2 linked regions of the Kordia sp. SMS9 genome follow. The main gene of each other region encodes a partner of the protein of the gene in region 2 in a complex. Links are inferred from orthologs where the notes say so. Each region holds a gene or a part of one and is shown on either strand. Other genes may lie near its edges.

Region 1 (16,012 bases), 3.5 Mb from region 2 along the record:
TTTTCTTTCGTATTTCCTTTTACCAAGAAAGACGCTAACTTAATTCGCTGTGCTTCACCACCAGAAAGGGTAGAAGAGCTTTGTCCAAGTGTGACATACCCTAAACCAACATCTTGCAAGGGTTTCAATTTACGGTAAATTTTTGTTTGCTCATGTTTCGTGAAGAATTCCATCGCGTCGTCAATGGTCATGGTTAAAATATCGTCGATATTCTTACCTTCATACGCAACTTCTAACACTTCTTTCTTAAAACGTTTTCCGCCACAAGTTTCGCATTCCAAATGCACATCTGCCATAAATTGCATTTCAATCGTTACTTGTCCTTCGCCTTTACAGGTTTCGCAACGTCCACCATCTACATTAAAGGAAAAATGCTTGGTTTTGTAGTTTCTAATTTTAGATAATTTCTGACTTGCATACAAGGCTCTGATGTCGTCATACGCTTTGATATACGTCACAGGATTCGATCGCGAAGAACGTCCAATCGGATTCTGATCTACAAATTCAATATGTTTAACGTTGCTATATTTTCCCTCTAATTTGGTAAATTGACCAGGTTTTTCACCATATCCGCCAGTTTCTTTTAACATGGAAGGATAGACAATCTTTTTTACCAACGAACTTTTTCCACTTCCAGAAACACCTGTGACTACGGTGAGCATATTGAGCGGAAACGTAACGTCGATATTTTTGAGATTGTTCTCGCGGGCACCTATTATTTTTATAAATTGATTGGAAGTTCTACGTTGTTGAGGAACTTCAATTTCCATAGATTTGTTGAGGTATTTTGCCGTCAATGAATCTGCTTTCAAAATGGTTTTGTAATCGCCAAAAGCAACGACATGTCCACCATGTGTTCCCGCTTCAGGACCAATATCAATGATTTCGTCGGCTGCATGCATAATGTCTTCGTCATGTTCTACGACAATGACCGTATTTCCTAAATCACGTAAGGACAACAATACTTGAATCAAGCGTTCGCTGTCTTTTGGATGCAGTCCAATACTCGGTTCATCTAAAATGTACATAGAACCGACCAAACTACTTCCTAACGAGGTTGCCAAGTTGATGCGTTGCGATTCGCCACCTGAAAGTGAATTCGACTTCCGATTCAAGGTCAAATAATCCAACCCGACATTCGTTAAAAACTGTAGCCGATTTTTGATTTCTTTTAATAAACGTTTGGCAATTTGCAGATCGTGCTCGTTGAGTTGTAATTCGTCAAAAAATAACGCCAATTCCTTTAATGGTAATACGACTAAATCGGTGACTGTTTTTCCACCAATCTTTACATAATTCGCTTCTTTTCGCAAACGTTTCCCTTCACATACGGAACATTTGGTTTTTCCGCGATAGCGAGAAAGCATCACACGATTTTGAATTTTATAACTTTTTTCTTCTAAAAAGGTGAAAAACTGATGTAATCCTTCAAAATATTCATTTCCATCCCAAACGAGTTTTTTCTGTGCTTGTGTCAACTCAAACCAAGGTTTGTGAATTGGAAAATCGAATTTATAGGCGTTATTTACCAGTTCATTTCTGTAGTAACTCATGCTTTCGCCACGCCATGGGAAAATAGCATTTTCATAGACAGAAAGTCCTGTATTTGGTACGACTAAATCCTGGTCAATTCCGATAACATCGCCATAGCCTTCACATTTTGGACACGCGCCATATGGATTGTTAAAGCTGAACAAATGTACGTTTGGTTCGAGGAATTTCATCCCGTCCATTTCAAACTTATTGCTAAAGTGAACGGCTTTTTTATCGCTAACTGTTTCAATATAACATTCGCCTTTTCCTTCAAAAAAAGCTGTTTGTACAGCGTCTGCTAAACGATTGTAGAAATCTTCATCATGAGCAACCACAATACGATCAATCACTAATGAGAAATCTTCTGTAAAGTCTTCATGAATCTCATCAATACGAAAAATTTCATTATTCTTCTTGATTCTTGCATAACCTTGTTGCGCTAATACTTTTATGGTATGAAACGCACTGCGCTCTTCTGGAACCGTTACAGGCGCTAACAACAATAATTTGCTGCGTTCTTCAAAAGTTTTCACATAATTGATGACATCTGTAACTGTATGTTTTTTGACTTCTTTCCCCGAAATAGGCGAGTAGGTCACACCAATACGAGCATACAACAACTTTAAATAGTCATAAATCTCGGTCGTTGTTCCCACAGAAGAACGCGGATTGGTAGAATTTACTTTTTGTTCAATGGCAATCGCAGGCGCAATTCCTTTAATATAATCTACTTTTGGTTTGTGCAAACGTCCCAAAAACTGTCGCGCATACGAAGACAAACTTTCTACATAACGTCGTTGTCCTTCTGCATACAAAGTATCAAAAGCCAAACTTGATTTTCCGGAACCTGAAAGTCCAGTAATTACAACCAATTTATTGCGCGGAATGACCACATCAATATTTTTTAGGTTGTGCAGTTTAGCACCTTTAATGATGATATTTTCTTTTGGATTTACAGTAGCGAGATCTTGTGTCATTGGGAAAAAATAATTGCAAAGATACTGCTTTTAAAGGTTGAAATAAAATCATTTTCAATGAATGATTATTTTAGAATTGTTTGTTTTTATTATAAATAGTGACTTTGAAATGACCACTTTAGCGTAGTAAATTCATAGAAAATGTTAAAATATTGGATTTTATTTGCATTTTTTTAACGAATGTTGTTATATTTGAGGATCATTAATCAAATTACTACAAACAAATCTGCGTATAGCATAAAAATACTTTTTTAAAAACTCGGACAAATTATCAGCCTCGATAATTATAATGTAAAAAAGTAATGCTATGGAACAGATCCTGCAAGATTCAGTATTGGTATCTAATTACATCAATGGCGATGAGTGCGCTTTAGGCGTGTTGATTGAGCGTCACAAACAACGTATATATAGTTTTATATATTCGAAAGTGTTGGATAGAGATATTACGGAAGATGTTTTCCAAGATACCTTTATCAAAGTGATTAAAACATTGAAAAAAGGAAACTACAATGAAGAGGGAAAATTTTTGCCTTGGGTAATGCGTATTGCACACAATTTAGTGATTGATCATTTTAGAAAGAATAATAGAATGCCTAAGTATGATAACAAAGGCGATTTTAATATTTTTTCCGTGTTGAGCGATACCAACTTAAATGCAGAAAACAGAATTATTAAAACTCAGGTAGAAAATGATGTACGCCGCTTGGTAGATGAATTGCCAGCAGACCAAAAAGAAGTATTGTTGATGCGTATGTATCAAGATCTCAGTTTTAAAGAAATTTCAGAAAAAACAGGTGTAAGTATTAATACGGCGTTAGGAAGAATGCGCTACGCATTGATCAATCTGAGAAAAGTTATTGATAAACATAACATAGTTTTAACAAACTAGCACAATAAAATTAAAAATCATACGTTGTTGTCTTAAATATAACCCACATCGTATGGCAAAAAATTACACTACCAGTTCACCAGAAATGAAAAAAATGCTTCCAAAGAAGGAAACGATTAGCTTTTTGTTGAACTATTCGAAAGCTTTAAGTGTTATTAATTACAAAAGGATGAAGTTTGAAACGCTTCTCAACTAAACTTTGGAAAAAAGACTCGTTAGCTGCGAGTCTTTTTTGTTTTTAGCTTTATATATTCGTTAATAACAGATTTTCTACCAATCGTTTTGGTAATAATATCTTTGTCCAAATCCCAACCGCGCGCTGGCGAATATTCCCTTCCGTACCATATAATTTGTAAATGCAAATCGTTCCACTTTTCTCTTGGAAACAAACGTTTGGCATCTCTTTCTGTTTGAACCACATTTTTTCCATTGGTCAAATTCCAACGATACATGAGTCTGTGAATGTGTGTATCTACCGGAAATGCTGGAATACCAAAAGCTTGACTGATGACAACACTTGCCGTTTTATGTCCAACCGCAGGCAATTCTTCCAGTTCTTCCAATGTTTTAGGAACGTTTCCATCGTGTTTATCAATCAAAATATGTGACAAACCGTAAATTCCTTTTGCTTTCATAGGAGATAAGCCTACTGGTTTGATAATTTCTCGAATTTCGTCTACTGAAAGTTTGATCATATCATACGGATTGTCAGCGCGCTCAAACAATAATGGCGTAATTTGATTCACGCGAACATCGGTACTTTGTGCAGACATCAACACGGCAATCAATAAAGTATACGGATCTGTGTGATCGAGTGGCACAGGAATTTCTGGATAATATGCTTCTAAAGTATCAATTACAAACTGAACCTTTTCTTGTTTAGTCATTTTTCAGTATTTTTGAACAAAAATAAAACAATATTAAAAGATACGCTATGAATACATTAAAAAGTGGAGACAAAGTACCTAATTTTACCGTAAACGATCAAGATGGAAATGCTGTTTCCTTGACCGATTATGCAGGAAAAAAATTAGTAGTTTTCTTTTATCCAAAAGCAAGCACGCCAGGTTGTACGGCAGAAGCGTGTAATTTAAGAGATAATTATGCCGAATTGCAAAGCAAAGGTTTTGAATTGTTAGGCGTAAGTGCCGATTCTGAGAAAAGACAAACCAATTTTAAGAATAAATACGAATTTCCATTTCCGCTATTAGCCGACGAAAACAAAGAAGTCATTGAAGCGTTTGGTGTTTGGGGCGAAAAGAAATTCATGGGAAAAATCTATGACGGAATTCACCGTAAAACATTCTTAGTCAATGAAGAAGGTGTCGTGGATCATGTGATTGATAAAGTGAAAACGAAAGATCATGCTGCGCAGATATTGGATCTTGTGAGTTAATTTGAAGATTTGAAAATGTGTTGATTTGATAATTTTTTTCAAACCACATTCTTAATATATAACAGACTTTACAATTTTGTGGAGTCTGTTTTTATTTGATACGTCTTTGCGAACGCAGTGAAGCAATCTGTTTTCTAAGTACTTCTCGATACAATTTTCTTTATTTCATTCTGAGAAACTACTCGAAGCGACGTCTTATATAATTTGAAGATTTGAAAATGTGTTGATTTGATGATTTAAAAATATATTTGTCTGATCGAGCGCAGTCGAGATCACTTTGAAATACCAATCGTCTGTTCGAGTGGCGAATCTGTGATTCGTTGTATCGAGAACTGCTTTGAAGCAATCTGTTTTCGAAGTACTTCTCGATACAATTTTCTTTATTTCGACAAGCTCAATGACAGAAAATCACTCGAAGTGACGTCTTATATAATTTGAAGATTTGAAAATGTGTTGATTTGATAATTTTTTTCAAACCGCATTCTTAACATATAACAGACTTTACAATTTCTTTGTGGAGTCTGTTTTTTATTTCAACGCAATAGTTTCCAACTCCAAATGAAAACTTTCTTCCTTTTTATTTCCAATCAAAAAACCAAGTTCTTCTAGTTGATTGGCAGAGAAGTTACCGATGTCTAGCTTACGACCGCGGAAGCTTGGATATAAGCTATTTAAGGGAATTTCAATCGTTTCCCATTCACCAGAAGTTTTAAATTCTGCAATATATGAATGCCGATCGTTGCGATTTTCTTTAAGGCGAAATTGATACGTTTTCCCATCACCTTTCAAGTGAATGACAACGGTAGTTTTTCCGGTAATACCTGTTTTTTCCATTCCATAACGAACTGAACAGAAACCGCCGTTATTTTCAAGCGAAATTCTTCCTGTAAATTCACCGTTTCCAGCTTCATTCAACAAAAAAGTACTTTGAGACAATCCGCCCATAACGCCATCATTGACAACATACCAATTGGAAAGATCGCTTTTTGTAGAAAATTTAAAGAGTATCATCATTTGGGAAGTAATAAGTAGTGTTAGTAGTACTAAAAATTGGTTCATTCTTTCATATTTCACATAAAAAAAGCTCCCAAAAAAGGAGCTTTTCTTGTATTACTTATTTCCGATCAATTCGTTTTCACTTTCTAGTAAATAGCCGAATAAGTTTTTTTCTTTAATGATTTCGGCAACACCATCGGGTAGCATTTCTTCCCAACCATCTTCATTGTCAGCAATCATTTTTAATACTTTTCGAGAGAAAATATCTAGAATGTTATTGTCGAAGTCAAAAATATCCACCACTTTTCCGTTGTATTTAAAGAATTTGTACAATTCTTTCATACGTGGATGTACTTTTAAGTTGTTGCTGTTTACCAATTCGCCCGTTTCCTTGCGTTTCATTGGATACAAGTACACTTTTAAGTCTCTATAGAATAATTTTCCAAACGCTTCTAAAATTCCACCGCTGACATGGCGATAGTATTTCTCATCAAAAATATCCACCAAGTTGTTAACGCCCATAGTCAACGCCATACGTTCTTTGGTATAGTTAGAGAAGTATTCTACCAAACGATAGTATTCTTTAAAGTTAGAAATCATCACCGTTTGTCCAAGCGAACCGAGTAATTGCGCTCTGTCCATAAAATCTTGTTCGTCAATTTCACCTTCGGCACGTAAATTAGAAAGCGTAATTTCGAACAATACCACTGTTTTTTCTACTTCTACTTTATTTTCACGAATAAAAATATCATACGATTTTTGAAACATGTCCATATTCACCTTTGTTACAGGTCTAAAACTTCCGCGAAGTGCCAAAATGTTCTTTTTGTACAACAAACGTGCAGGCAAAATATTATTTCCGTCAGGGCCAAAAATTACGGCTTCTGTCATGCCATTTTTGAGCAGTTGTAAACTCATCAATCGGTTGTCTACTTCGTCAAACTGTGGTCCTGAAAAGTTAATGGTATCAATTTCAATTTTGTCTTTATCAATATGATCGTATAAACTCTTTAATAATTGCTTAGGTTTGTCATGCATGTAAAAAGCACCGTGAATCAAATTAACGCCCATGGTACCAAGTGTTTCCTGTTGCAACTTGGCATCATTTTCTTGAAAGCGAACATGCAAAACTATTTCATTATAGTCTTGCGATGGATCAATTTGATATTTAATTCCAACCCAACCGTGGCCTTTATATTTTTTAGCAAAATCAATCGTAGCTACCGTATTTGCAAAGCTAAAGTACATTTTGTCAGGATGTTTTTCACGCGTAATACGTGCTTCTATCAACGACATTTCGTGCGATAACATCTTCTTTAACCGGGCTTCTGTTACATAACGACGATCGTTTTCAACACCATAAATTGCATCACTAAAATCCTTATCGTACGCACTCATGGCTTTTGCAATTGTCCCTGAAGCTCCACCAGATCGAAAGAAATGGCGCACCGTTTCTTGTCCGGCACCAATTTCTGCGAATGTTCCGTAAATTTGACTGTTTAAGTTAATTCGTAATGCTTTCGCTTTGATAGAAGGTACATTTTCCATTACCTTATCTCCTTTGTAGACAATAGCCATGTGAGAATAAAATTTGTTTCACACAAAAATAAACATTCATTATTTTTTTTGAACCATATATTTGAGGTTTTTTGTTAAATAATCAGTTAAATTTGAAGAATTATCGTTTAAACACACTGATATAGATGTTAAACAGTCTAATTCTTAACAATTTATCATCATAACTATGCATGTAACTTTTTTAGGTACAGGAACTTCACTAGGGATTCCAATTATAGGAAGTACACATCCTGTATGTTTGAGTGATGATCCGCGTGATAAACGTTTGCGGGTTTCTATTTTGATTTCTTGGGAAAATGCCACGTATGTCATTGATTGTGGTCCCGATTTCCGCCAGCAAATGTTGCGTGCCAAATGTACTCAAATTGACGGAATTTTATTTACACATGAACATGCCGATCATACCGCAGGATTAGATGATATTAGACCGTTTTATTTCCGCCAAGGCGATGTGCATACCTACGCCCACAAACGTGTTTATGGCGAACTTGAACGTCGTTTTGATTATATTTTTGCCACTGAAAATAGATATCCTGGTGCGCCAGTCGTTATTCAAAATGAAGTAAAAAACAATCATTCGTTTCAATTGGAAGGTGTAACCGTAACTCCAATTGATGTACTACATCATAAAGTTCAAGTATTTGGGTATCGTTTTAATAATTTTGCGTATTTGACCGACGTTAAAACCATTGAACAAGCAGAAAAAGAAAAACTAAAAGGGTTAAAAGTGCTGGTTGTCAATGCGTTGCGAATTCAGGAACATATTTCACATTTTTCATTGGAAGAAGCGTTGGCGTTTATTGCAGAAATTCAGCCAGAACGTGCCTATTTAACACACATTAGTCATTTGTTAGGTTTTCATGCAGAAGTTTCCAAAGAATTGCCAGAAAACGTATTTTTGGCGTATGATACCCTAACGATTACTATTTAAAAAATTAGCATTGCAATGAAAAAGAGAATCTTATTATATACCATCATTTTTTTAGTCTTATTAGTCATGTATTTGTATGTGAGTTCTAACAAACAATACGAATTGCAAACGACTAAAATTGAAGATTTGCGTGGAAAAATTGAAACTTTAAAGAAAGAAGTAACGGCGTATAAAGATTCAGCAGATGTACTATTTAATGAAAATTCAGATTTGCGCTACTTTTCACTCGAAAGTAATGGTGAAGCCTTGGAATATTTTGAAGGAACAGCTATTGATACAGAAAATCTTTCTCAAATTATTACGGATGCGATTTACGATCAAAATTCAGCTTCAGCAAACAATCCTTTAGTTCCGTTTGATGGTACAGGCGGAAAATTCATGTCTGTAGACAAAGTAAAAGTCATCAATCACAAATGGGTAATTTGCAGTTTTACCGATGGCGATTTTTGGGGCGAAATGATTTTACGTTACGAAGTCAATGGAAAAACCAAAGAACTCACGTTTGAGTTGGTGACGGAGGTTTTGTACCCGAAATACAAAGGGTGATTGTTTGATGCAACAATTTCTTTAATGTAATAATGTATCAATTTTATATTTTAAAATGTAGCAATAGATATGTCATTACGAGGAGTCTACGACGTGGTAATCTGTTTCTAATGAAATGCATTATTTTCTTTGAAGCAAATTGCTTCACTTTGTTCGCAATGAAGCGTTGAAGTTTTTTAATCTTTAATCTTTCAATCAAATAAAAAAAAACGCTCCTCACAAAAGTAAAAAGCGTTCCTATGGTATATAAATTTACGTACACTGGGCGAAGTCGAAGTGTAAATACTATCGTAATTCCGCACCCAATTGTTTCTCAAAACTTTGCTGCAATTTATTCATGATTTTATCAATCTGCTTGTCTGTCAAGGTTTTATGTTCGTCTTGCAGTGTAAAACTTACCGCATAACTTTTCTTTCCTTCTGGAAGATTCTTTCCTTCGTATACATCAAACAAATTCACTTCTTTCAACAAGTTGCGTTCGCTTTGTTTGGCAATCGTATGAATTTCTGCAAAGGTAGTTTTCTCATCAATCAACAATGCAAAATCTCTTCGAACTTTCGGGAATTTTGGAATGTCTTTAAACTTGATTTTTCTATTTTTCACGACTTGAATCACGTTCTCCCAGTTGAAATCCGCAAAAATTACTTGTTGTTTAATGTCGAAAGACTTCACAACTTTTCGTTTCACAATTCCAAATTCAACCAACTTAATTTTTCCCAAACTCAATACAATTCCTTCAGAAAATAAATCGTTTTTAATTGGCGAAACTTTCAACGAATTGATTCCCAAACGAGATAAAATTGCCATTACAACTCCTTTCGCATAGAAAAATTCGGTTGCAACAGGTTTGCTTTGCGTCCAAGTTTCCGTTGTAGCGTTTCCAGTAATGAATACTGATAAATGCTTGTGTTCTTCACGATTTTCTTCGCTGTAAGCGTGATAGGTTTTTCCGAATTCGAATAACTTTAAGTCACTATTTTTTCGGTTGATGTTGTGTGAAATCGCTTCCAATCCAGAAAACAATAACGATTGGCGCATCACAGACAAATCGCCACTCAAAGGATTTAACATCGTAATATTATGCTCCGTTTTTAACTGCTCCGAAAGTTCAATGTATGAAGTATTGGTCAAGGAATTTGACATAATTTCATAGAAACCTTGCGACACCAATTGCGTTGCGATTATATTTTGCAATTTGTAATCTTCAAATCGTGATGTATTGGAAATGGACGTATGCCATTTTTCATCAAACTTGATATTATTATAACCGTAAACACGTAAAATTTCTTCAATGACATCTGCTTCACGTTGCACATCTACTCTAAAAGCAGGAATGGTCAAGCCTAAACCGCCATCAGTCACCGAATTGATTTTAATCTCTAAAGAGGATAAAATATTTTTGATCGTTTCACGCGGTAATTCTTCTCCGATTAACTTCGTAATATTATCGAAAGACACACGCACTTGAAAGTCTTCAATTTTTGTTGGATAACTGTCGGAAACATCACTGGTAATTTCACCGCCAGCCAATTCTTGAATTAACAAAGCAGCACGTTTCAGTGCATATTCCGTAATATTTGGATCAATTCCGCGTTCAAAACGGAACGATGCATCGGTATTCAATCCGTGACGTTTTGCTGTTTTACGCACAGAAACTGGGCTAAAATAAGCACTTTCTAAGAAAATATTGGTCGTATTTTCGGTCACGCCAGATTTTAATCCGCCAAAAACACCTGCAATACACAATGGTTTTTCTGCATCACAAATCATTAAATCATCTTCATGCAATTCACGCTCAACTTCATCTAACGTGACAAATTTAGTGCCTGTTTCCAACGTTTTTACAATGATTTTATTGCCCGAAATATAATTCGCGTCAAACGCGTGTAATGGTTGCCCTAGCTCGTGCAACACATAATTCGTTACATCTACAATATTATTTTTTGGTGTTAAACCAATGGCTTTCAAACGATGTTGCAACCATTCTGGCGACGGTTTTACCTGCACTCCAGAAATCGTAACCCCACAATACCGCGGTGCTAAAGATTTATCTATCACATCAACATCTACTTTTAACGTTCTGTTATCCACGCGAAAACTACTGGTAGAAGGTGTAATGAGTTCTAATTTGATATCTTTTTGAAGCAATCCAGCTTTTAAATCTCTTGCCACTCCGTGATGACTCATTGCATCGGCTCTGTTTGGTGTTAATCCAATTTCAAAAACCGCATCATTTTCAATATCAAACACTTCGTTTGCTGGTGTTCCAGGCGTTAATTCTTCATCCAACACCATAATTCCGTCGTGACTTTCACCCAAACCGAGTTCATCTTCAGCGCAAATCATTCCGTTAGAAACTTCGCCACGAATTTTTCCCTTTTTGATTTTAAATCCTTTGCCTTCAGCATCATATAAAGTCGTACCAACTGTTGCTACAGGCACTTTTTGTCCAACTGCTACATTAGGCGCTCCACAGACAATTTGTACAGCTTCGCCGTCGCCCAAATCAACTGTAGTAACTTTCAAGCGATCTGCATTTGGATGTTGTACGCAGGTCAAAACATGACCAATTACGATGCCTTCCAATCCACCTGGTACAGATTCATATTTTTCGATGCCTTCCACCTCTAAACCTAAGTCGGTCAAGAGTTCCCCTGTTTTATCAGCATCCCAATCAAGTTGAATAAATTGCTTTACCCAATTGTAAGATATTTTCATTAGTTCTAGTATTGAATAGTCCGCAAAGATAAGATAATGCTTAGAGTTGGCAAATAATGTTGGATGAGTTTTTAGACCGCTGACGCTGTTAGAATCTAGATCGCTCTTTGCTACTAGATTTTAGACTTGCTTCGCTTTTGAGTTTGCTTTGCTTTTAGATTTTTAGAATGAATAATCTTTTTAACCATAAAAACTAAATAACAAAAGCAGAATGACTTAAAAAACTCTGAAAGTGTTGATTTTTATCCTGTAGAATAGAATCGGATTTACAACCTAAAAGGTAAAATTTCTAAAATCAAACTTTTCAATTACAGACAGAACAGTAATTATTAAGTTTAAAAAGTGATACTTTTCTTAATAAATAACATCTTAAATAGAGAATAATTTTAAGTAAATTATTGTAGTTTTGATTTTATATCCGTAGAACTTTATTAAAATTTATTATGAAAAAACCTTTGTTCATATTGTTTAGTTTTATTTTACTAACATCATTTCAAAAAAAACAGAAAAATGATGAGTTACTTATCAATAATATCCTACTGGAAGTAGTTTCAGGTGACAATTCAATACTAGACAAAAAATTAAAATTAGTTAACGGATTCAACTCTGCTTTACAGATACCAGCAAAGTTTTATTTTAATGATGAAAATTTCGAGCCACTAGCTCCATATTTTAAAAAAGAAGATATAGATTACTATAAAGACCAAATAAAAAGAAATGCTAAGATTAAACTTTTAAAAAAGGGAATTTTCAAGGAATTTAAATTTATAAAACGTAAAAAAATAGTTAATTTCATAGCAAAAATTGAAAGTGATTTCATCAAAGAAAAAGAATTTGATTACGATAAATTATACAATAAAAAGATTGGTGGAATACAAGAATTTGGGCTTCCGCTACTATCTAAAAATGGAAAATTTTTAATGATCAGATTTTTTTCAATGCCTACGTCGAAAAAGAATAAAGGATTTGTAAGGGTATATGAAAATATTAATGATAATTGGGTTCTCAAAAAAACAATTAGAGAATGGGAAAATAACTAAATAATGAAGCTTATATCTTTTTTTAAGACTAATTGATATTTTACAACAATTTATAAAAACATAAAATTTGTCTACAAAATAAGCTCCTTAATCTTATTGGCATAACTACGACTTACTTTTAGTTTTTCGTTGTTTTTGAGAATTAAAATATAGCTTTTTCCGTATTTAGACACTTCTTTTATCGCCGTTAAACTCACAATAATACTGCGGTGAATGCGCATAAATTGTTTGGGATTGAGCTTTTCTTCCAATTGTGAAATCCCGCGATTGCTGAGATAACCTGCATCCGAATCAAAGATTTTAGAATAACTGCCATACGCTTCAATGTACATAATGTCTTCGGTAGCAAGCGTTACGTATTTTGTACCTTTTTCTACAATAATCCGATCGGGAAAGTTGGGTTTGGATAAAATATGTTCGTTTGCCAAAGGCGCAATCTGACTTGGAGAATTGTCTTTGAGTTTGCTCACAGCTTTGTCAAAACGTTCTTTGGTGTACGGTTTTAACAAATAGTCGACCGCGTGTACTTCAAAGGCTTTTAGTGCATATTTATCATACGCAGTACTAAAAATAATGGTTGGCAATTCATGTAAATGCTCCAACACATCAAAACCAGTCAAACCTGGCATTTGAATGTCCATAAACACCAAATCGGGTTGAAATTTATTGATGATTTTAATCGCATCGACACCATTATTGGCTTCACCGACCAAAATCAATTCTTTATGATGCTCCAAATACTCTTTGATGAGCGTTCTTCCAGATTTCTCATCATCCACAATGATTACCTTTTTCATGTAATTTTATTATAGTTCAAAATACACTTTTAATCCAGATGGCAGATTATCAGAGAATTGCAAGGTAGAATTGTACATTTTTTGCAAACGTTTTTGTGTGTTGCTGATTCCGACACCTATATCAAAAATACGCTCTTTATCTTTTACACCAACGCCAGTATCGTTGATTTCAAAAATCAATTTATTACCTTGTTCTTTAATGGCAATGGTAACTTCTCCACCTTGTACCAACGGTGAAATTCCGTGCTTTACCGAGTTTTCTACCAACGGTTGTAGTAACATCGGCGGAATTTTTCGCGAAAGCAACGTATTAGGAACATTGATATTAATTTCAAGTCGATCTTCAAAACGTCGCTGTTCTAGTTTTAGGTATTTTTTTACAAAATCAAGTTCTTCTTCGAGTGTTACCAAATCTTCACGACTCGCTTTGAGTTGATAGCGAAACAAATCAGACAATTCGGCAATCATTTCGCGTGTATCTTCCATTTCTTTGGGAACACTGGCGTTGATAGTATTGAAAACATTGTATAAAAAATGCGGATTCAATTGTGCTTTTATCGCGCTCAATTCACTTTTTAATGCGGTATTTTTCAATTCTACTTGATAGCGCATCTTTTGTTGATTCTTTATATAATATTCATACGCGTGCATTATGGAAAATTGAATCAAATAAATGAGTAATGGAATGTAAATATCCCAAACCTGTCCAGTGCCACCCATGTGCCAATATCCATAAGTTTCACAAATGAAATAGAACACTTTCCACGAACAGAAGAGAAAAAAAGGAATTCCAAGGATGTGCAATAACAAACGCTGCCATAATTTCCAATGTCCGAAAAGTTTAAAGATAAAAAACCACACAATACACGTAGCTACAAACATAACGGTGTAATGCAAGCCTTCATTATCAAACCAACTATTCAATCCAAACAAATCAGCCCAATCTCTATTTTTAGGAAGTCTGTTAAACCAGAGTGTTACATGATATATGATGGAAAGCGTTAAATACAAGCCTAGTAGCGCAAGTATGTCGAAAACTTTAATACCAAAAATACGTTTATTCATCTTATTTATCTTTATCAAAAACCCACCAAACCTTTTTCGTTTTTGGGTTGTAGCTAATTTTTAACGTTCCTTGTTCGGTTTTTACCAAATATTTATTTTCAATAACGAGTTCTTCCCCATATTGCCAAGCGTTTACAAAGCCGTTTTTATAGGTAAAAACCACATCATTAGAAAACTCTAAACTTACATCATAACCGTTTTTTGCATCATAATCATAAAAGCGTTTTCCCACCAAATACACGCCATTACTCGTCATACGTTTGGAAGCTTTTTGTTGCTCAGAACCATCTGTCGGGCGACTAAAATGATCATTAGAAGGCGAATGTTTTTGCTTTTTAGCAACTTTTGTATAATCGCGATCCGTCTTTTTCATGTACAAGGTACCACTTTTCAAAGTATACACATCAGGTTCATCTCTCCAAGAAGGAAACACATATAACGTAATTGGTTTTTCTATGGCATACACTTTCAATTTCTCTAAAGTACTAGGGTTCAGGATGACTTTTCCGTCTACATCTTTTGCTAAAAAGTCAGTTTTTGGCGGATAACTAATGTATTCTTGTTCGTTCAATTCAATTTTAAGATACGATCTATTATCGAGTTCCGAAGCTTGCATTCCCAACGTACATACAGCTAGCATAAAAGTAATAAGTATTTTTTTCATAATGTATATTTTTTTAATTTGCATCAAAACTACATGCATTGTCATACATACAAAAGAAACATTCCACGAGTCGCCTTATAGATTCACGAACTGCCCTTGGGCAACTCATACACCATTTGGGGCCACTCGTAACTTTTGCATTGTGTCGCGCTAACGATCGCTGCATATTTGTTGAAAATTAAATAATTATGTACGCTAAAACTACTTTTTATACACTACTCACTTTATTGTTTTTCTCTTTAAGGATGAACAGTCAAACGCAAGAAACAACGCTTGTTACGGGAAAAATTGTATCTGAAACCAATGAAATTTTACCTTTTGTAAATGTCCTTGTCAATACGCTTGATGGTGCATTGGTAAAAGCAACCATTTCCAATGAAAACGGACTATTTACACTAAAAGACATTGCACCGAAAACTTACATGTTAAAAATTTCTTTTGTCGGATATACTACGCTTTCGCGAGAAATTACACTTGGTACGAAAAAAAATGATTTGGGAACAATCATCATGAGTGTTTCTGCTGAATCTTTGGAAGCCGTGACAGTTGTGGCTGAAAAACCAATCATTCAAGTTGAGCCTGATAAAACCGTATTCAACGTAGCAAGTATGGTGGGAAGTGCAGGAAACAACGGATTGGAAATTCTGCGAAAAGCGCCTGGCGTACGTTTAGACAATGACAACAATATTGTAGTAGAAGGAAAAGCAGGTGTACTAATCTACATTGACGATCGTCAAAGTTTCTTGGCAGGCGATGATTTAACAGCATTTTTACAATCATTACAGGCAGATACCATTGAAAGTATAGAAATCATTACACAACCATCCTCTAAATATGATGCGGCTGGAAATGCAGGAATCATCAATATCAAACTCAAAAGAG
Region 2 (15,773 bases):
AAGTAATTCTTGGATAGGAGTTGGCAATTCTTGGAAAGACTCTGGATGTTGCAACTTATTTTTTTGGGCAAAATCAAAAACCTCCTTTAAATAAGATACATTATCTGTATTTAAAAGCTGCATTATTTTATCTCTTAACTCTATTGCTCCCATTATTGTAAGTCTATACTATCAAATATACATAAATTATGGTAAATCAGTTATATATATTATTTGTTTGAAAATTAGTTTCAACTATTGCGTGAAGGATAGAGGCGACATCCTTTTTTGTTTTTGATACGTAATTACGAGGAGTTTGCGACGAAGTAATCTGCTACTAAAGAAACAGAGTGCCACAACAAGGTAGAAATTTGTCTTGCAATGACTGATTTCAAAAAAGATAGAGACGATAGCCTGACCGTTTTCGGGCACGCCATTATTTGTATTGAATGATTAAATGATGTTGTGAATTAGAAGTACTTCTCGATACAATTTTTCTCCATTTTATTACGAAAAACCACTCGAAGTGACGTGCAGGAATTATACAGTCTTACGTCTAAAAACGCACACTGAGCCTGTCGGAAGTGAAGCAAGTCTACTTCACCAAAATTCCTTTGGTATTCATCAGTGGAATCGGCTGAAAAGCGTTTTTGTTGATGGTGTTTTTTCTGAAAAGATACTTTTTGTCATACATCTTGTTTCCCTCAAAAAAGGTAACGCGAAATTCATTGTTCAATTCGAATACATCTTCCTGCATCCATTCGGCTTTGGCGTATGATTTTGCTGGTAATTTTGCCAGTTTGTGTCGCATGGTCGATGTTTCTCTGTCCGCATCGTAACCGCGTGAAACGATCAAAATCATTTCCAAATCTACGTCTTTGTCGTTGATAATGTACACATTCCAATCGTCCGTTTTGTAAATGTCGTTGTATTCTTGTACAACTGCCATATACACACCTTCAACTTTTGGAATTTCAATGTCTCTTTTCATACTGAATATCATTATGGGATTTCGTCATTGCGATACTTTTGTAAAAAAGTAGTGGCAATCTGTGTCTACAAAAAACAGATTACTTCGCTATGCTCGTAATGATGTTTTGATTACAACGCTGATTTGAATTGCGCTAAGAAACGCACATCATTTTCACTCAACAAACGAATGTCGCCAATTTGGTATAACAACATCGCAATACGATCAATTCCAACACCAAACGCAAAACCTGAATATTCCTCTGGATCAATGTCACAATTGGTCAATACATTCGGGTCAACCATTCCGCAACCGCCAATTTCTAACCAACCTGTTCCTTTGGTAATTTTATAATCGGTTTCCGTTTCCAATCCCCAATACACATCAATTTCTGCACTTGGCTCCGTGAATGGGAAATACGATGGACGCAAGCGAATTTGTGACTTGCCAAAGAGTTCTTTTGTAAAATGTTGAAGCGTTTGTTTTAAATCAGCAAAGCTTACTTCTTTGTCAATATACAAGCCTTCTACTTGGTGGAAAAAGCAGTGAGAACGTGCCGAAATCGCTTCATTACGATATACTCTTCCTGGAGAAATGGTACGAATTGGTGGTTTGTTATTTTCCATATAACGCACTTGCACCGAGCTTGTATGCGTTCGTAATAAAATATCAGGATTTGTTTGAATGAAAAACGTATCCTGCATATCGCGCGCTGGATGATATTCTGGAAGATTCAACGCCGTAAAGTTATGCCAATCGTCTTCAATTTCAGGTCCGTCAGACACATCAAAACCAATGCGAGAAAAGATATCGGTAATTTGATTTTTTACCAACGAGATCGGATGACGTGCCCCAATTTCAATTGGTTGTGCCGGACGTGTTAAATCGCCATACACACCTTTATCTTCTGCATTATTTTCCAACGCTTCTTTCAAGGCGTTGACTTTTTCTTGCGCAGCTTTTTGCAATTGGTTAACAACCTGGCCAAAATCTTTCTTCTGTTCGTTTGGAACATTTTTAAACTCCGCAAAAAACTGTTTGAGCAACCCTTTTTTACCTAAGTATTTGATTCTGAAATTTTCTATATCTTCTTTTGCTTGTGTTGTAAATTTTTCAACCTCAGCAATATGTTCCTTGATCTTATCTATCATGACGATATCTTGATTTAGCTTGCAAATTTAGAAAAAACTAGCTTATTGAATGTATTCCTTCTCTAAAAAGTAGTTGACAATGGCTTCTTTCATCAAAATAGTCTGTTCGCCAGCTTTCAATACAGGCAATTCTTCTTTGAATGTATAATGCGGCCAACCTTCGTCGTCAAAATAGTCGAATTCGTAATAGCCATACGGTTCCAACAGGCGACAAATAGCAATATGCATCAAGTTAACTTTATCATCTTTTTTGAACGCGCGATGAATTTGCCCAAGCTCTTGAACACCAATTAAATAAATAATTGCATCTAAATCGAGTGTATCGCCTTCTGCAAATTGAAGCGTTAATTTTTCAACTACGCTATTCCAACGTTGTTTTAATTCTTCGTCTCGTGCCATTTTTTCTTTCTTTTCCGCCGTAAAGGTACATAAGTTTGTGAAATTGTTTGTATTTCTTGGGGAAAGTTAGAGTTAGGTGAGAATGACTTAAAAAATTTCTAAAAAAAACCTAACTTCCTATTGAAATTAACCCTTGTCAACTTCGGGCAGTCGAGAAGCTAAACAAAATATACATTTCTATGGAATCTCTATAGCTTCGCAAGGTATTTTCAGTAATATTCGAAGTGACATTTGTACTTAAAAAAATCATACCAACCAATTTTACAGCATTTTAGCTTATATAGAAGCACAATAAAAAGTTACAAATAGTTGTTCTATATTTGTTAAAACTCGATACTTATGAATTTTATTGACATTATTTTAGGCGGTGTAATTGTATTTGGCTTTGCGCGCGGACTCATGAAAGGGCTTTTTGTGGAAATTGCTTCTCTTGTGGCGTTGGTTGTTGGATTGTACGGCGCGATTCACTTTTCGTACTTTGCTGGCGAGTTTTTAGTAGATAATTTCCCTTCTTGGGAAGAAAAATATGTCAATCTAGCCGCATTTGCCATTACTTTTATTGTAATTTTAGTCGCTGTTACTATGGCTGGAAAGTTATTGACAAAAGTTGCTGATTTTGCTTCGCTAGGAATTTTAAACAAGATTTTAGGTGGCGCTTTCGGCGGATTGAAAATGGCAGTGATTATTGGTGCTGCGTTGGTGTTTTTTGAACGTACCAATAATACGATGGAGTTTGTAGAACAAGACACCATTGAGGGTTCTGCATTGTATAAACCTGTAAAAAATGTTGGCGGATTTGTGTTTGCGTTTGTGTTAGAAGAAACTAATAAAAGTGATGTATTAAATTCTTTCAAAACCGATTCCTCCAAATCGACAGATGACAAAAAAGCGCAGGAAAACGATTTAAAAGAGATTGAAGAAAACGAAAACTAAACTGTATGTGTGAAAAATGTGTGTCGCCCGAAATTCAGCATGAGTTTCATGAGAGAACCATCAAACCTTTGCAGGCGAAGTTGACGCTAAAAACTTTGAAAAAGAAGCCAAATAACGTAACGAAAACCTAAAAAGAACTACTTATAGACCAAAATTACATTCCTATTTTATGTGTGAACATTGCTCCGGTTTTTCGACAGAACGTTTTTTTTCAGAAAAAGATTTTATGGCCTTTGAAAAAGCTTTGGAAAAAAAGCTTGTCGATGGTACGTTTGTCCGTATTGTAAACACGAATCAATTGGCGCAAAGTTCGCTAGAAACTACATTTCAATGTACGCATTGTGATACTGAATGGATTTTATCTGTCCCAGATACAGATAGCGAGTGGCAAGGTTATTTTTTACCAAATGATCAGTTGACCGAATACGAAGAATACGATTATCAATCTGAACAATCTACTTTCCAAACAAATTTTAAAGGTGGCAAAGGAAATTGTGGTTGCTGTTTGGGTCTGTTTTTAGGCTTCGTTTTCCTAATTATTTACATTGTGTACAGTTTCTTTGATTTTATTTTAGGCTTGTTTTTTTAGATAAACTGAATTATAGCGATCAAACAGCGAAAAATTAACTTCTATTTTCCAAAGAAGAAACCACATCTTCCACATTTTCCTTCACCCATTGTAAACACGCTTCAAAAGTATCATAGCAATCTGCTTCAGGAATTAAATCGGGAATAATGTCAATACGTTCCATCATATAACGCGGTTGTGCCGGAATGTTGACAAATAGTACTTTACAGTCGGCACTTTTTAAATCGACCAGAATATCTTCTAACGTATACAATCCTGATTGATCCATGTATTGCATTCGTCCCATACGAATAATTACTGTACGCGCAGTTTCGGGTAATTGTTTGGACAACGCTTGAATTTCACTAGTAGAACCAAAAAATAACGGTCCTTTGATGTGTTTGATAAAGACTTCTTCTTTTAAATTTTCTGGAAAATCCATTTCATCGTCCCAAGCTTCTTCGCGTAAGGTTTTAATGTCTGAACCTTTCGCAGTAATGTCACCAATTTTTTTCATAAACATCAACGACGCAATGACCAATCCGATGCCTACTGCATAAATTAAATCCCAAAAAGTAGACAATCCCAAGACAATTAACATAATTAGTACTTCCGAACTTAGTTGTAGCGGCCCTAATTTGATATCTTTTGGCAAACTCGGAATCGCTTTTAAACCTTTATAATCCATCACACCAATTCCTACGGTGATTAAAATTCCGGCTAAGACTGCTGCTGGAATTTGGGAAGCCACAGGTCCTAAGGATAATAGAATAATCAATAGCAACACACCGGCAATCATTCCTGATAAAGGTGTTTTTCCACCAGAATTGATATTGACAACCGTACGAATGGTAGCTCCGGCACCTGGAATTCCTCCAAAAACAGCGGCAATCGAGTTTCCAATTCCTTGTCCAATCAATTCCTTGTTAGGATTGTGTTTGGTTTTGGTCATATTGTCTGCCACAACACTCGTCAATAAGGAATCTATCGCGCCAAGCAACGCCAAGGTTAATGCCGTAAATATGTAAGGTGTTATGTTTGCAAAGCTAAATCCTGTAAAGATTTCCATATTTGGAACTGGCAAACCCGAAGGTATTTCTTCAATTTTTGCGTAATTCAAATCAAATCCTACGGAAATTCCAGACATTACCAACAAGGCAACTAACGTGCTTGGAATGGCTTTCGTAATTTTTTTAAAACCATAAATGATTACAATCGTTCCAACAACCAACATGACTTCTAGCCAAAGTGATTTTTTCTTTGGAGTTTCATCATTCGTTTGCCTAACATAAGTGTATGCTGACGGATTTTGCAGTTCTGCCATTAAGTTTTCCAACGCTCTTGGCAATACTTTAAACGTTCCTAAAACGCCTGAAGCATTATTTTTTGCCAAGGTTTTGGACTCTTTTAGGATGTCTTCTGCCGTGATTTCTTTTCCGCGCTTTACCGTTTCTTCAAAGTTTTCTAATACCAAAATACCTTCTTGCTCTTCAGCTCTTAAAATATCTTCTAAGATGACTTCTTCCGCTTGCCCTTTAAAGGTTTCTACATATACCATATCATCTTTTGGATAATAGCCTACAGCGGGCAGAATTTGTGTGATTAAGATGATGACACCAATTGCCGTCATAAAGCCTGAAACTACAGGATATGGAATGTATTTTATGTATTTTCCTAAACCGATAGCACCCAAACCAACTTGCATGATTCCTGCTAATAGAAAAACGGTTAAAATAGCTGGTAAAGCTTTGGTAACATCTCCGCCGTTGGCTGCAATAATGGCTGCAATGACTACCATACTTACGGCAGTCATCGGTGCTGTTGGTCCCGAAATTTGTGTGTTGGTTCCTCCAAATAAAGCGGCAAAGAAACTGATAAAAATAGCTCCGTATAATCCTGCACTTGGTCCTAAGCCTGAAGAAACTCCAAAAGCCAAAGCGAGCGGTAATGCAACGATTCCAGCAGTAATTCCTCCAAAAGCATCGCCCTTGATATTAGAGAATAGGTTTTTCATCAGTTAGTCATTTATAAGAGCAAATTGCCCATGATAGTTGGTATGAGGTGTAAAAATAAGGATTAAAACGAAATTTGACTATAATTCATTGACGTCTTCTGCAATGATCCAACCAATTTTTCCGTCGATGAGTTGAATTTTTTTCCAGTTGTCTACGGTATCTAAAACTTGTACTTTGGTTCCTTCGTGCAATACAAATACCTCATCACTACGCAAATTAGGTTCTGCTTTGACAGCCGTTTCTTTTGCAAATACAATTGCAGGACGATCTGCTTGTGCTTTTCCGTATTGCTGATATGCAATGGCAACGCTTCCTAAGATGAAGAGAAATGCAATGAAACTGATCAAAAAGTAGATTCGTTTTTTAAGTGTTTCATAGGAGAATTGATACAATAGAAATGAAATTACACATAAAAAGCCAAAAATAATCGCCATCCACGCCCATTGGTTGTAGGTAAAGGTGTTGGTAATCCTATTGACAAATTTTGAAAGCTGTGTTTTTGGTAACGGTTCAATGGCATCAATCGTCATATTTTTGGCAAATGCCAGATTGTTGATAATGTCTTCATCGTTTGGCGACAATTGCAATGCTTTTTCAAAATAGTAAATACTCGATCCAATTTCGTTGCTTTTGTAATATGCATTTCCAAGATTGTAATAGATCGCCGCAGAATGTTTGCCTGTTTTTAAAATAGCTTTGTATTGGGTAATGGCTTCTGGAAAGTTTCCATCATTGTATGCTTTGTTTGCCGCTTCAAAAGCAGTTGTATTTTCTTGTCCAAATACGAATGAAAAGCTAGAAATGAGCACGAAAAGTAAGTATGTTATTTTTGTCTTCATCTCTGTTATTTTAGTTGTTTGTCAATTTGCGAAATGGTGTGTACCGATTTCTCATAATCTTTGTTGATGGTTACGTTAGATGCTGGCGTGTAGCGCGCAAATTCGCAACTTTCTAACAAGGTGATAAATTCGTGAATAGTTGCTGAATTTACACTGCGTTCGGTGAGTAATTGACTTATTTTTTCTTTGCTAAACTCCGAAGTTTCAATGCGAAGTTTGGCACGCAAATAATTATGCAATCCGCGTTCTAACACTTCATAAAATGCTTCTTGATCGTTTAGTTTTTTCTTCGCTTCTGATAAGTATTTTTTCGCTAAGCGATTTGCCCTTCGTGTTTTATTTCCTTCAATATCATTATCAAACGCTCTCTTTTTTCTTCGCACAATTAAAATAATCGGAATAAAGAAGAAAGGTCCAAATAACAATCCGTAGAATAAGTTCGATTTGAAGAAATCTTCCGTTTCCACAGGCACTAAATTTGCATCTGTTTTTAAGAATCTGAATTGTGAACCGTTTGTGGTAACGAGTTGTTTTTGGGTTGCATTTTGATCGTTTGTATTTTCAGACGTTGCAGTATTTACAGGACCTTCAACGACATCAATAATAATTTCGTCAGAACGTAAGGTTTTGTATTTTTTATCAGAAGGATCAAAATACGAGAATGATACACTTGGTATCGGATATTTTCCTTTGAATTGTGGCACAACGGTGTAACTGTCAGAAATTTTTCCTTGCATTCCTCCAATTCGCGTTGTTACACGTTCTGTAAATTCAGGATCGTATACTTCTAAAGAACTTGGCAATTTCAGTTTTGGCAGTTCAAACAATTTTAGGTTTCCTTTCCCTGAGACTTCTATTTTTGCTTGCAACGATTCGGAGGCATTTAGTGATTGTTTGCTCGTGGTGACTTCAAAATTGAAATCGCCCACAGCACCAGCAAAGTTTTCAGGTTTTCCTGCTTCTGGTAATTTTTTGACATTCACTGTTCTTCGTGCAGATGAAACCGTTTTATGAACCGTTTCATAACGACGTCCAAATACGTCTCTACGATTGGTTGGCACTGAAATTTGTAAGTCGATTGAAAAAGGTTCTATGACTTGTTTTCCTGTTTTTTGTGGATATAACACAAAGCGTTTTAAGGTAACATAGGAATAATCTTCACCTTTGTACGTGGTTCGTTCGGCACGTCGCATTTGTGTTTGAATGCTTTGACTCCAAAAGTTATTGAATGTGGGTTTTCCGAGTTCGCGGTAATCATTGACAATGATGCCTGGCTTTACATACAATTTGTATGAGATTGTTACAGGCTCGTTCAAATACGGATTGCCTTTAGAGACTTCTGTGACCAAGTGCAAACCTTCGGAAATGGCAGTATCTGTACTATTGCCGTTTTGTGCGCCGTTTACAGCTTTGGTTACCGTGATTTTTACTGGTAAGGTTTTATACACTTGCCCATCAATTTCTACTTTTGCTTGTTTGATGGTAAAGGTTCCTTCCGCTTTTGGCTGTATGAAATACGTGTATGTTTTTGAGAAAGAGCGTTGTCCGTTATTCCACACATGACTCATAGACTGAATTGGTCCGCCAACAACACGAAATCCTGCAAAGCTTGGCGCGGTAAAATTGTCGCCGTCTCTGTCCATTTCAAAGTCAACTTTCAAACGTTCATTAACGCCTAGTTTCTTTTTACTAACTTTGGTTTCAAAAGTTACCTGCGCACTGATAGCACTTGAAAATAGTACAAATAGTAGTGTTGATATGTATGTTGTAAGTTTCATCGTTTGTAACGAACTTTTCTTCGTTTTTGTCTCTGTTTTTTTAATAATTACCAGTCTTTTTCAGCTTTTACTTTGACACCTTTTGCCTTTTTTTCGTTCAGTTTATCCTGCGTTTTCTTTTCCGCATTGTTCATTGCCTTCAACAAGCTTTTTACTTGTTGTGGCGACAACTGATTTGGCTTTGGCTGTCGTTGTTGCTCTTTGTTTTTATCGTCTTTTTGGTCTGCTTTTCCTTGACCGTCTTTGTTATCTTTTTGCTTCTTTTCTTTTTCTTGATCGCCTTCGCCATCTTTATTTTTGTCGTCCTTTCCGCCTTCGTCTTTTTCCTTGTCGCCTTGGTCTTCGTTTTTATCTTTTTGATCGTTTTTATCTTGATCTTTTTTGTCTTGCTCTTTTTCCTGCTCCTTTTTGTCCTTGTCTTTTTTATCCTTATCGTCGTCTTTCGGAGGATTTTTCTCAAGCATGTCTTTTGCAAGGGCAAAATTGTAACGCGTTTCATCATCCGATGGTTTGTTGCGCAATGCATTTTTGTACGCTACTACGGCTTTTTCATATTCTTTGTTGTTCATAAACACATTTCCCATATTGTGATATGCCTTGTGTTTATCAGCTTTCGTAGTTGCTACCTCAGCCGCTTGTTTGTATCGGTTGAACGCTTCTTCATAACTTTCATTTTCGTAGTAAACGTTTCCTAAGTTATACTTTGCTGCCACATTTTCGCCGTCTTTGGAGATCGCTTTTCGGTATTCGGCTTCTGCATCTATATAACTGCTGTCTTTGACTGCATTGTTTGCTTTGTACGTATAGTTTTTCGATTCATTTTTGAAGGCATCTACCTTTTCATTTTGTGCATACGATATGGAAATCGTCAACAATGCAAGCAATATGTTTTGTACATTTTTCATGATTCTTTTTCATTAAATAGGTTTAACTTTTGCAACCATGCTGTTTTTCGTTCTAATAGAAAAACATCGAACAGTAATAAGAAGATTCCCAAACCGAGAAACCATTGAAATTGGTCTTGGAATTCAGAGAATTTTTTCGCTTCAAATTCTGTTTTATTCATTGTAGACAGTCGATCCGTAATGAAGCTTACTGCATCTTCGGTGATCTTTCCATCTATATATTCGCCATCGCCTTCGGAGGCAATTTCTTTGAGTGTCTGTTCATTGAGTCGTGTAATGACGACTTCACCTTGCAAATCGCGTTTGAAGGATTCTACGATTCCGCGTCGTTTCAACGGAATGCGTCCGCCTTTTGTCGTTCCCACTCCGATGGTGTAGGTTTTGATGCCTTCTTTTGTTGCTTCGTCTGCCAATTTTCCTGCACCTCCTGTATGATCTTCTCCATCGGAAATGATGACCAATACACGATTGGTTTGTTCTACATCGTCATAATAGGTTTTTGCCAAACGAATGGCGTCATTGATGGCAGTTCCCTGCGATGATAACATGTCCGTGTTCAGATTTCCTAAGAACATTTTTGCGGCTGAAAAATCAGTGGTAATTGGTAATTGCGGAATGGCTCTTCCCGCGTAAGCGATAATACCTATACGATCGCTTCCCAAGTTATTGATGATTTCAGAGACAATTCGCTTTGCTTTGTCCAATCGGCTTGGAGAAATATCTTCTGCCAACATGCTTTTAGACACATCTACCGCGAATACAATATCGACACCTTCTCGTTTTACTGTTTCCAGTTTCGTGCCAATTTTTGGATTGACCAATGCTACAACTAAAGATCCGATTGCCAAACACCAAATCACTAATTTTAGAATAGGCTTAAAAGTAGATTTTTCTGGACTTAAACGTTCTAAGAGTTGTTTGTTGGCAAATTTACGTTGCGCGTTGCGTTTCCATAACTGCATGAGTATGAAAATCAACACCACAATTGGGATGATGATTAGTAAGTAAAAATATTTTTTTTCTTCTAACATAATTCGCTTTAGATAAAACTTCTAAATAAGGTTTTGCGCAATAAGATTTCTAACAGTAATAATATGCCTGCAAAAAAGACAAAGATCCTGAATTTTTCTTCATAATTGGTATAGCGAAATTCTTCAATTTCTGTCTTTTCCAACTTGTTGATTTCTTCATAGATTCCTGCTAATTTTTTACTATTCGTAGCTCTAAAATATTTTCCTCCAGTGGTTTTGGCAATTTGCTTTAATAGCTTTTCGTCAATTTTCACTTGCATGTTTCTGTATTGAAAAGAGCCATCTGGATTAATTGCAAATGGTGTGGATGCCATTCCGTTGGTTCCAATTCCGATGGTGTAGGTTTTGATACCATATTCTACTGCCAACTCGGAAGCAATTTGTGGTTCAATAAATCCTGCATTGTTTTCTCCGTCAGTTAATAGAATGATGACTTTACTTTTGGCTTTGCTATCTTTTAAACGATTGACAGCCGTTGCCAATCCCATTCCAATCGCTGTTCCACCTGTGAGTTCGCCATACTTAAATTTTATTTCTTTTAACGCATTTTGAATGATGTTTTTATCAGTGGTAATCGGTGTTTTGGTAAAACTTTCTCCTGCATATACAACCAATCCGATTCGGTCACTTGGTCTTCCTTCAATAAATTCAGCTGCCACTCTTTTTAGCGCCGCCAATCTGTTGGGTTTTAAATCTCTCGACAGCATACTTGCGGATACATCAATTGCCATGACAATGTCAATTCCCTTGTTGGTTTTGACTCTCGTGGAAACTTCTTTGGTTTGCGGACGCGCCAATGCAACAATTAATGCTGCAACTGCCAACATGCGCAATGCAAACAGTATTGGTTTTAGCTTTGGCAACATACTTTGCGTAGCTTTGAATCCTTGCAAACTTGACATTTTGACATCAGCCAACTGTTTTGGTTTTTTCCAAACATACCAAGCAATTGCTACTGGAATGAACAATAGCAACCAAAAAAATTGTGGATGTGCAAATGTATAATTATCGATCATTCGTCGTTTTCTTTTCTATTAGTGTGATGGAATTTAATATGCGATCCACCAACGTTTTTCCGTCTTCATCATCTTCTGCATACATCATCGTCAAGGTTTGTACGCCACGACCTTCTTGAAATATATAGGCTTCATATTCTCTTTCTTGCGTGCTACTGAATGGACTTAATGTGTCTACAAAAATTCCACTTCCATGTATTTTGAGTCCTTCAATACCTGTTGGCGATTCGTATTCTTCAGTAAATACCAAAAGTTCGGTAGCACCTTCATCTTCAAATTTCTTTAGAATTTTTTCTGCAATGTCATCCAAGGTAATTTCAGGTTGTTGCTTGAATGTCGTCACTGCCAAGTCAATGGAAAATGGTGCCAAATGACTTTGATAGCTGTATATATCTGTTTCCGAAATCGCTGACGCGGAGTCTTTTACTTTTATAGGCGTTATGCGTTTTAATACTTGCGGTGTGGAAATGGTAAAGTCAGCCGTTCCATATTTACTCGTAACCCATTCGTCTTCAAGCAAATCGCCCATAGAATGACCTACATACGTATTTTCTTTTACGTATTCCAAAGTTGCATAACCGACCAATCCGCCAAAAGCGATGATCATTCCCACAACTCCGATCACGGTATTTCTAAAACGTTGCTTTTTGCGTTGTTCTTCTAACAGTCGTAATTTATATTCTTCGTCTTTGCGCAATTCTTCTTCTGAGATTTCAGGAATAGCTTCTTTGGTTTCAACGACGATGTTTTCTACCAAATTACGATCGGCTTTTACAACGGCATCATCTGGTTTGGATTTCGCAAATTTTACCAAATCGGCTGTTTGCAGTACGTTTTTTAGATTTTTGATGGTTTCATCTTTCAAATCCAAATACCCTGCATCTTTTTGTGCTTCTATTTTACGAATCAATTCGGCCGTAGTACTTTCCAACGCATCAATGCGAACTTCTTCTTCGATATATTGACGCACAATGTTGGTGAGTTCAGAATAGTAGCCTTTGTATTCTGAATTGAGTAATAATCGTGATTTGTCCAACTCATTTAATTGCAACAAGGCGCGATCGTACGGAGGAATTTCAGCTTTTTTCTTTTTTTGCTGTTTCTCTCTTAGTTGTAATACAAAAAAGTAGAAATATGCGCCAAATAGTGCCATTAATCCTAAAACAATTAAGAGATATATCCACCAATTACTGCTGCCTTTATCAACGGCAGTGATTTTTTTGATGTCAAACATTTGCTGTTTTAGCGTATCTACAGGCACATCCGCCACAGCAACACGAATAGAATCGGTAAAGAATGCCTTTTCGTTGATGAGTATTTTTAGTTTTGGAATGTAATACGTTCCCGAATCAAATTGTGTGATTCCGTATTCTTTGATGAGATTGTAGTTCGCATCTTGCTTTACGGTATCCGTATCGTAGGCTTCCAACAATTCCAATGGCAAAAATAGATTGTTCCCTTCTGGAAACACAATTGTTGCCGTTGTATCTGCTTCTACCGAGAGTGAAAACTTGATTTCTTCTCCAATTTTGATTTGCGTAGAATCCACTTTCGCTGTCACTTTTTGCGCGAATGTTTGTGTGGCAAATAGACAAAAGAAAACCATCCATAAACCGCTCATTCGCTGGAATGCAAAACGTTTTGTAGATCGTTTTAATTTTGTATTTATATTTCGTAATTCGTACTTCATAATTGGCTTAGCCTCTTCGTTTAAAATAGCCTAATAATTTTTTTACATAACTTTCATCAACACTCGCACTGATGGTTCCTGCGCCACTTCTGGAAAATAATTCTTGAAAGTATTTTACTTTGTTTCTGTAATAGTTGGTGTAATTGTTTCGCACTTTTTTGGAACCTGTATTGACCAACATGGTTTCGCCGGTTTCGCTGTCGAGCATTTGTACAATTCCTAAGTTTGGAATGGTTTCTTCGCGTTGATCATAAATACGAATTCCCGTAAGGTCGTGTTTTTTTGCGGCAATTTTCAAGGTTTGCTCATATTCATCTGCAATAAAATCTGAAAGAATAAAGACAATTGCTTTTTTCTTCATGACGCTTGATAGAAATTTTAATGCTTGCGAGACATCTGTTTTGGTGCTTTTTGGCGTAAATTCTAACAGTTCACGAATAATGCGCAATACATGCGATTTTCCTTTTTTCGGCGGAATGAACAATTCAATATCATCTGAAAATAAAATCAGTCCAACTTTATCATTGTTTTGCATTGCTGAAAATGCCAACGTTGCCGAAATTTCGGTGATGGTTTCGTTTTTAAATTGTGCATTCGTTCCAAAAAGTTCAGATCCTGAGACATCCACCATCAACATCATTGTCAATTCACGTTCTTCTTCGAATACTTTGATGTACGGTTCGTTGTAGCGCGCGGTTACATTCCAATCAATATTTCGTACATCGTCACCAAATTGATACTGACGCACTTCGCTAAACGTCATTCCACGTCCTTTGAAGGTAGAATGGTATTCTCCTCCAAAAATGTGATCGCTCAATCGGCGCGTTTTAATTTCTATTTTTCGTACTTTTTTAAGTAACTCTTTCGTATCCATTGTTCAGCTTGATAAACATTCCGCATCTGATGCAGAATATTTTTGAAATAAAAACTTGGTTTCTTAGTGGTTTCCTGCCTTCGCAGGAATGACAAAATTTATTTATTAAGGAACTTCAATTTCGTTTACAATCTTGTTGATGATTTCTTCGGAAGTGATGTTTTCGGCTTCTGCTTCATAGGTAATTCCGATTCTGTGACGTAATACATCGTGTACTACAGCACGCACATCTTCTGGGATTACGTATCCTCTTCGTTTGATGAATGCATAACATTTAGCGGCATTGGCTAAGTTGATACTTCCACGAGGCGACGCTCCAAAACTGATTAATGGTTTTAAGTCTTCTAATTTGTATTTTTCTGGATATCGTGTAGCAAAAATGATATCTAAGATGTATTTTTCTATCTTTTCGTCCATGTAGACATCTTTGACAGCTTCTTGCGCTTTTAAGATTTGAGCTACAGAAACCACTGGATTTACAGTTTCATAACTTCCTTTTAAGTTGGCACGCATGATGAGTTGTTCTTCGTCCATTTTTGGATAATCAATCACTACTTTCAACATAAAACGGTCAACTTGTGCTTCTGGCAGCGGATACGTTCCTTCTTGTTCCACAGGATTTTGTGTTGCCATTACCAAGAAAGGTTTGTCTAAAATAAACGTTTCATCACCAATAGTTACTTGCTTTTCTTGCATCGCTTCTAACAATGCCGATTGTACTTTGGCTGGCGCACGGTTGATCTCATCTGCTAAGACAAAATTTGCAAAAATGGGTCCTTTTTTAATCGAGAAATCATTCTCTTTCATGTTATAGATGAGCGTTCCCACAACATCGGCTGGAAGTAAATCAGGCGTAAACTGAATTCTGCTAAAACTTCCTTGCACTGCTTTACTCAAGGTATTAATTGCCAAGGTTTTTGCCAGTCCAGGAACACCTTCTAGGAGAATGTGTCCTTTTCCAAGTAAACCAATTAATAAACGTTCTACCATGTGCTTTTGCCCAACGATGATTTTATTAATTTCCATCGTTAGTAAGTCGATAAAAGCACTTTCTTTTTCTATCTTTTCGTTAATGGCTCTAATATCTATTGTTTCTTCCATTTAGGTTCTTTTTTTGAGGCGTGAATTTATGAATCACTTTTAAGAGATGCAAATTGTTAAAATTATTCGTTTATTGCTGTTAATAATTGGTTAAAATATTGAGGATATTTATATATTGAACCCTTTAAAACTCAAAACTGTGTAAGATCGGGAACGATCTCATTTTTTTGTTGATAACGCAACGCTTTACAATTGCGCAATATGCCTGTTGTATTGGCATTTTTTGAATTAAATTTTATGGAATTATCTGGATTAGATTACAGCCTTATTTTTGGATTTTTTGCCATTGTTTTAGGCATTGGAATTTATGTTTCTAAAACTTCTGGGAAAAATAGTACAGAATATTTTTTATCAGGACGAAATATGCCTTGGTGGATTTTAGGAGTTTCGATGGTTGCCACTACATTTTCAACCGATACACCAAATTTTGTGACCGATATTGTTCGAAAAGACGGCGTTTCTTCCAATTGGGTTTGGTGGGCGTTTTTAATTACAGGCTTGTTGACGGTTTTTGTGTATGCAAA

Evidence for each region.
Region 1: the proteins of pheS (region 2) and pheT are in contact, whole or in part, in a crystal structure (PDB 6P24), measured with the Escherichia coli proteins. The link is inferred for Kordia sp. SMS9 from one-to-one orthologs.

What each region holds. Positions count from the first base shown.
Region 1 is NZ_CP031153.1:4,512,629-4,528,640, reverse strand. What follows is about bases 8,849-11,944. They hold pheT (phenylalanine--tRNA ligase subunit beta), read right to left. Parts: upstream 11,565-11,944; coding sequence 9,132-11,564; downstream 8,849-9,131. Also shown: excinuclease ABC subunit UvrA, read right to left, coding at 1-2,510; KORDIASMS9_RS19205 (RNA polymerase sigma factor), read left to right, coding at 2,818-3,399; nth (endonuclease III), read right to left, coding at 3,615-4,286; bcp (thioredoxin-dependent thiol peroxidase), read left to right, coding at 4,334-4,795; KORDIASMS9_RS19190 (CIA30 family protein), read right to left, coding at 5,324-5,854; KORDIASMS9_RS19185 (TonB-dependent receptor), read right to left, coding at 5,906-7,369; KORDIASMS9_RS19180 (MBL fold metallo-hydrolase), read left to right, coding at 7,536-8,300; KORDIASMS9_RS19175 (hypothetical protein), read left to right, coding at 8,316-8,846; KORDIASMS9_RS19165 (hypothetical protein), read left to right, coding at 12,008-12,604; KORDIASMS9_RS19160 (LytTR family DNA-binding domain-containing protein), read right to left, coding at 12,676-13,401; KORDIASMS9_RS19155 (sensor histidine kinase), read right to left, coding at 13,411-14,466; KORDIASMS9_RS19150 (hypothetical protein), read right to left, coding at 14,468-15,130; KORDIASMS9_RS19145 (outer membrane beta-barrel family protein), read left to right, coding at 15,319-16,012.
Region 2 is NZ_CP031153.1:1,016,308-1,032,080, forward strand. The notes cover bases 91-2,947. They hold pheS (phenylalanine--tRNA ligase subunit alpha), read right to left. Parts: upstream 2,101-2,947; coding sequence 1,081-2,100; downstream 91-1,080. Other genes in these bases: KORDIASMS9_RS04455 (hypothetical protein), read right to left, coding at 91-153; KORDIASMS9_RS04460 (hypothetical protein), read right to left, coding at 575-970; KORDIASMS9_RS04470 (hypothetical protein), read right to left, coding at 2,143-2,499; KORDIASMS9_RS04475 (CvpA family protein), read left to right, coding at 2,839-2,947. Also shown: more of KORDIASMS9_RS04455, read right to left, coding at 1-90; more of KORDIASMS9_RS04475, read left to right, coding at 2,948-3,432; KORDIASMS9_RS04480 (hypothetical protein), read left to right, coding at 3,659-4,021; KORDIASMS9_RS04485 (SulP family inorganic anion transporter), read right to left, coding at 4,056-6,014; KORDIASMS9_RS04490 (tetratricopeptide repeat protein), read right to left, coding at 6,093-6,854; KORDIASMS9_RS04495 (BatD family protein), read right to left, coding at 6,860-8,632; KORDIASMS9_RS04500 (tetratricopeptide repeat protein), read right to left, coding at 8,680-9,537; KORDIASMS9_RS04505 (VWA domain-containing protein), read right to left, coding at 9,534-10,568; KORDIASMS9_RS04510 (VWA domain-containing protein), read right to left, coding at 10,577-11,584; KORDIASMS9_RS04515 (hypothetical protein), read right to left, coding at 11,574-13,274; KORDIASMS9_RS04520 (DUF58 domain-containing protein), read right to left, coding at 13,282-14,148; KORDIASMS9_RS04525 (MoxR family ATPase), read right to left, coding at 14,254-15,249; KORDIASMS9_RS04530 (sodium:solute symporter family protein), read left to right, coding at 15,487-15,773.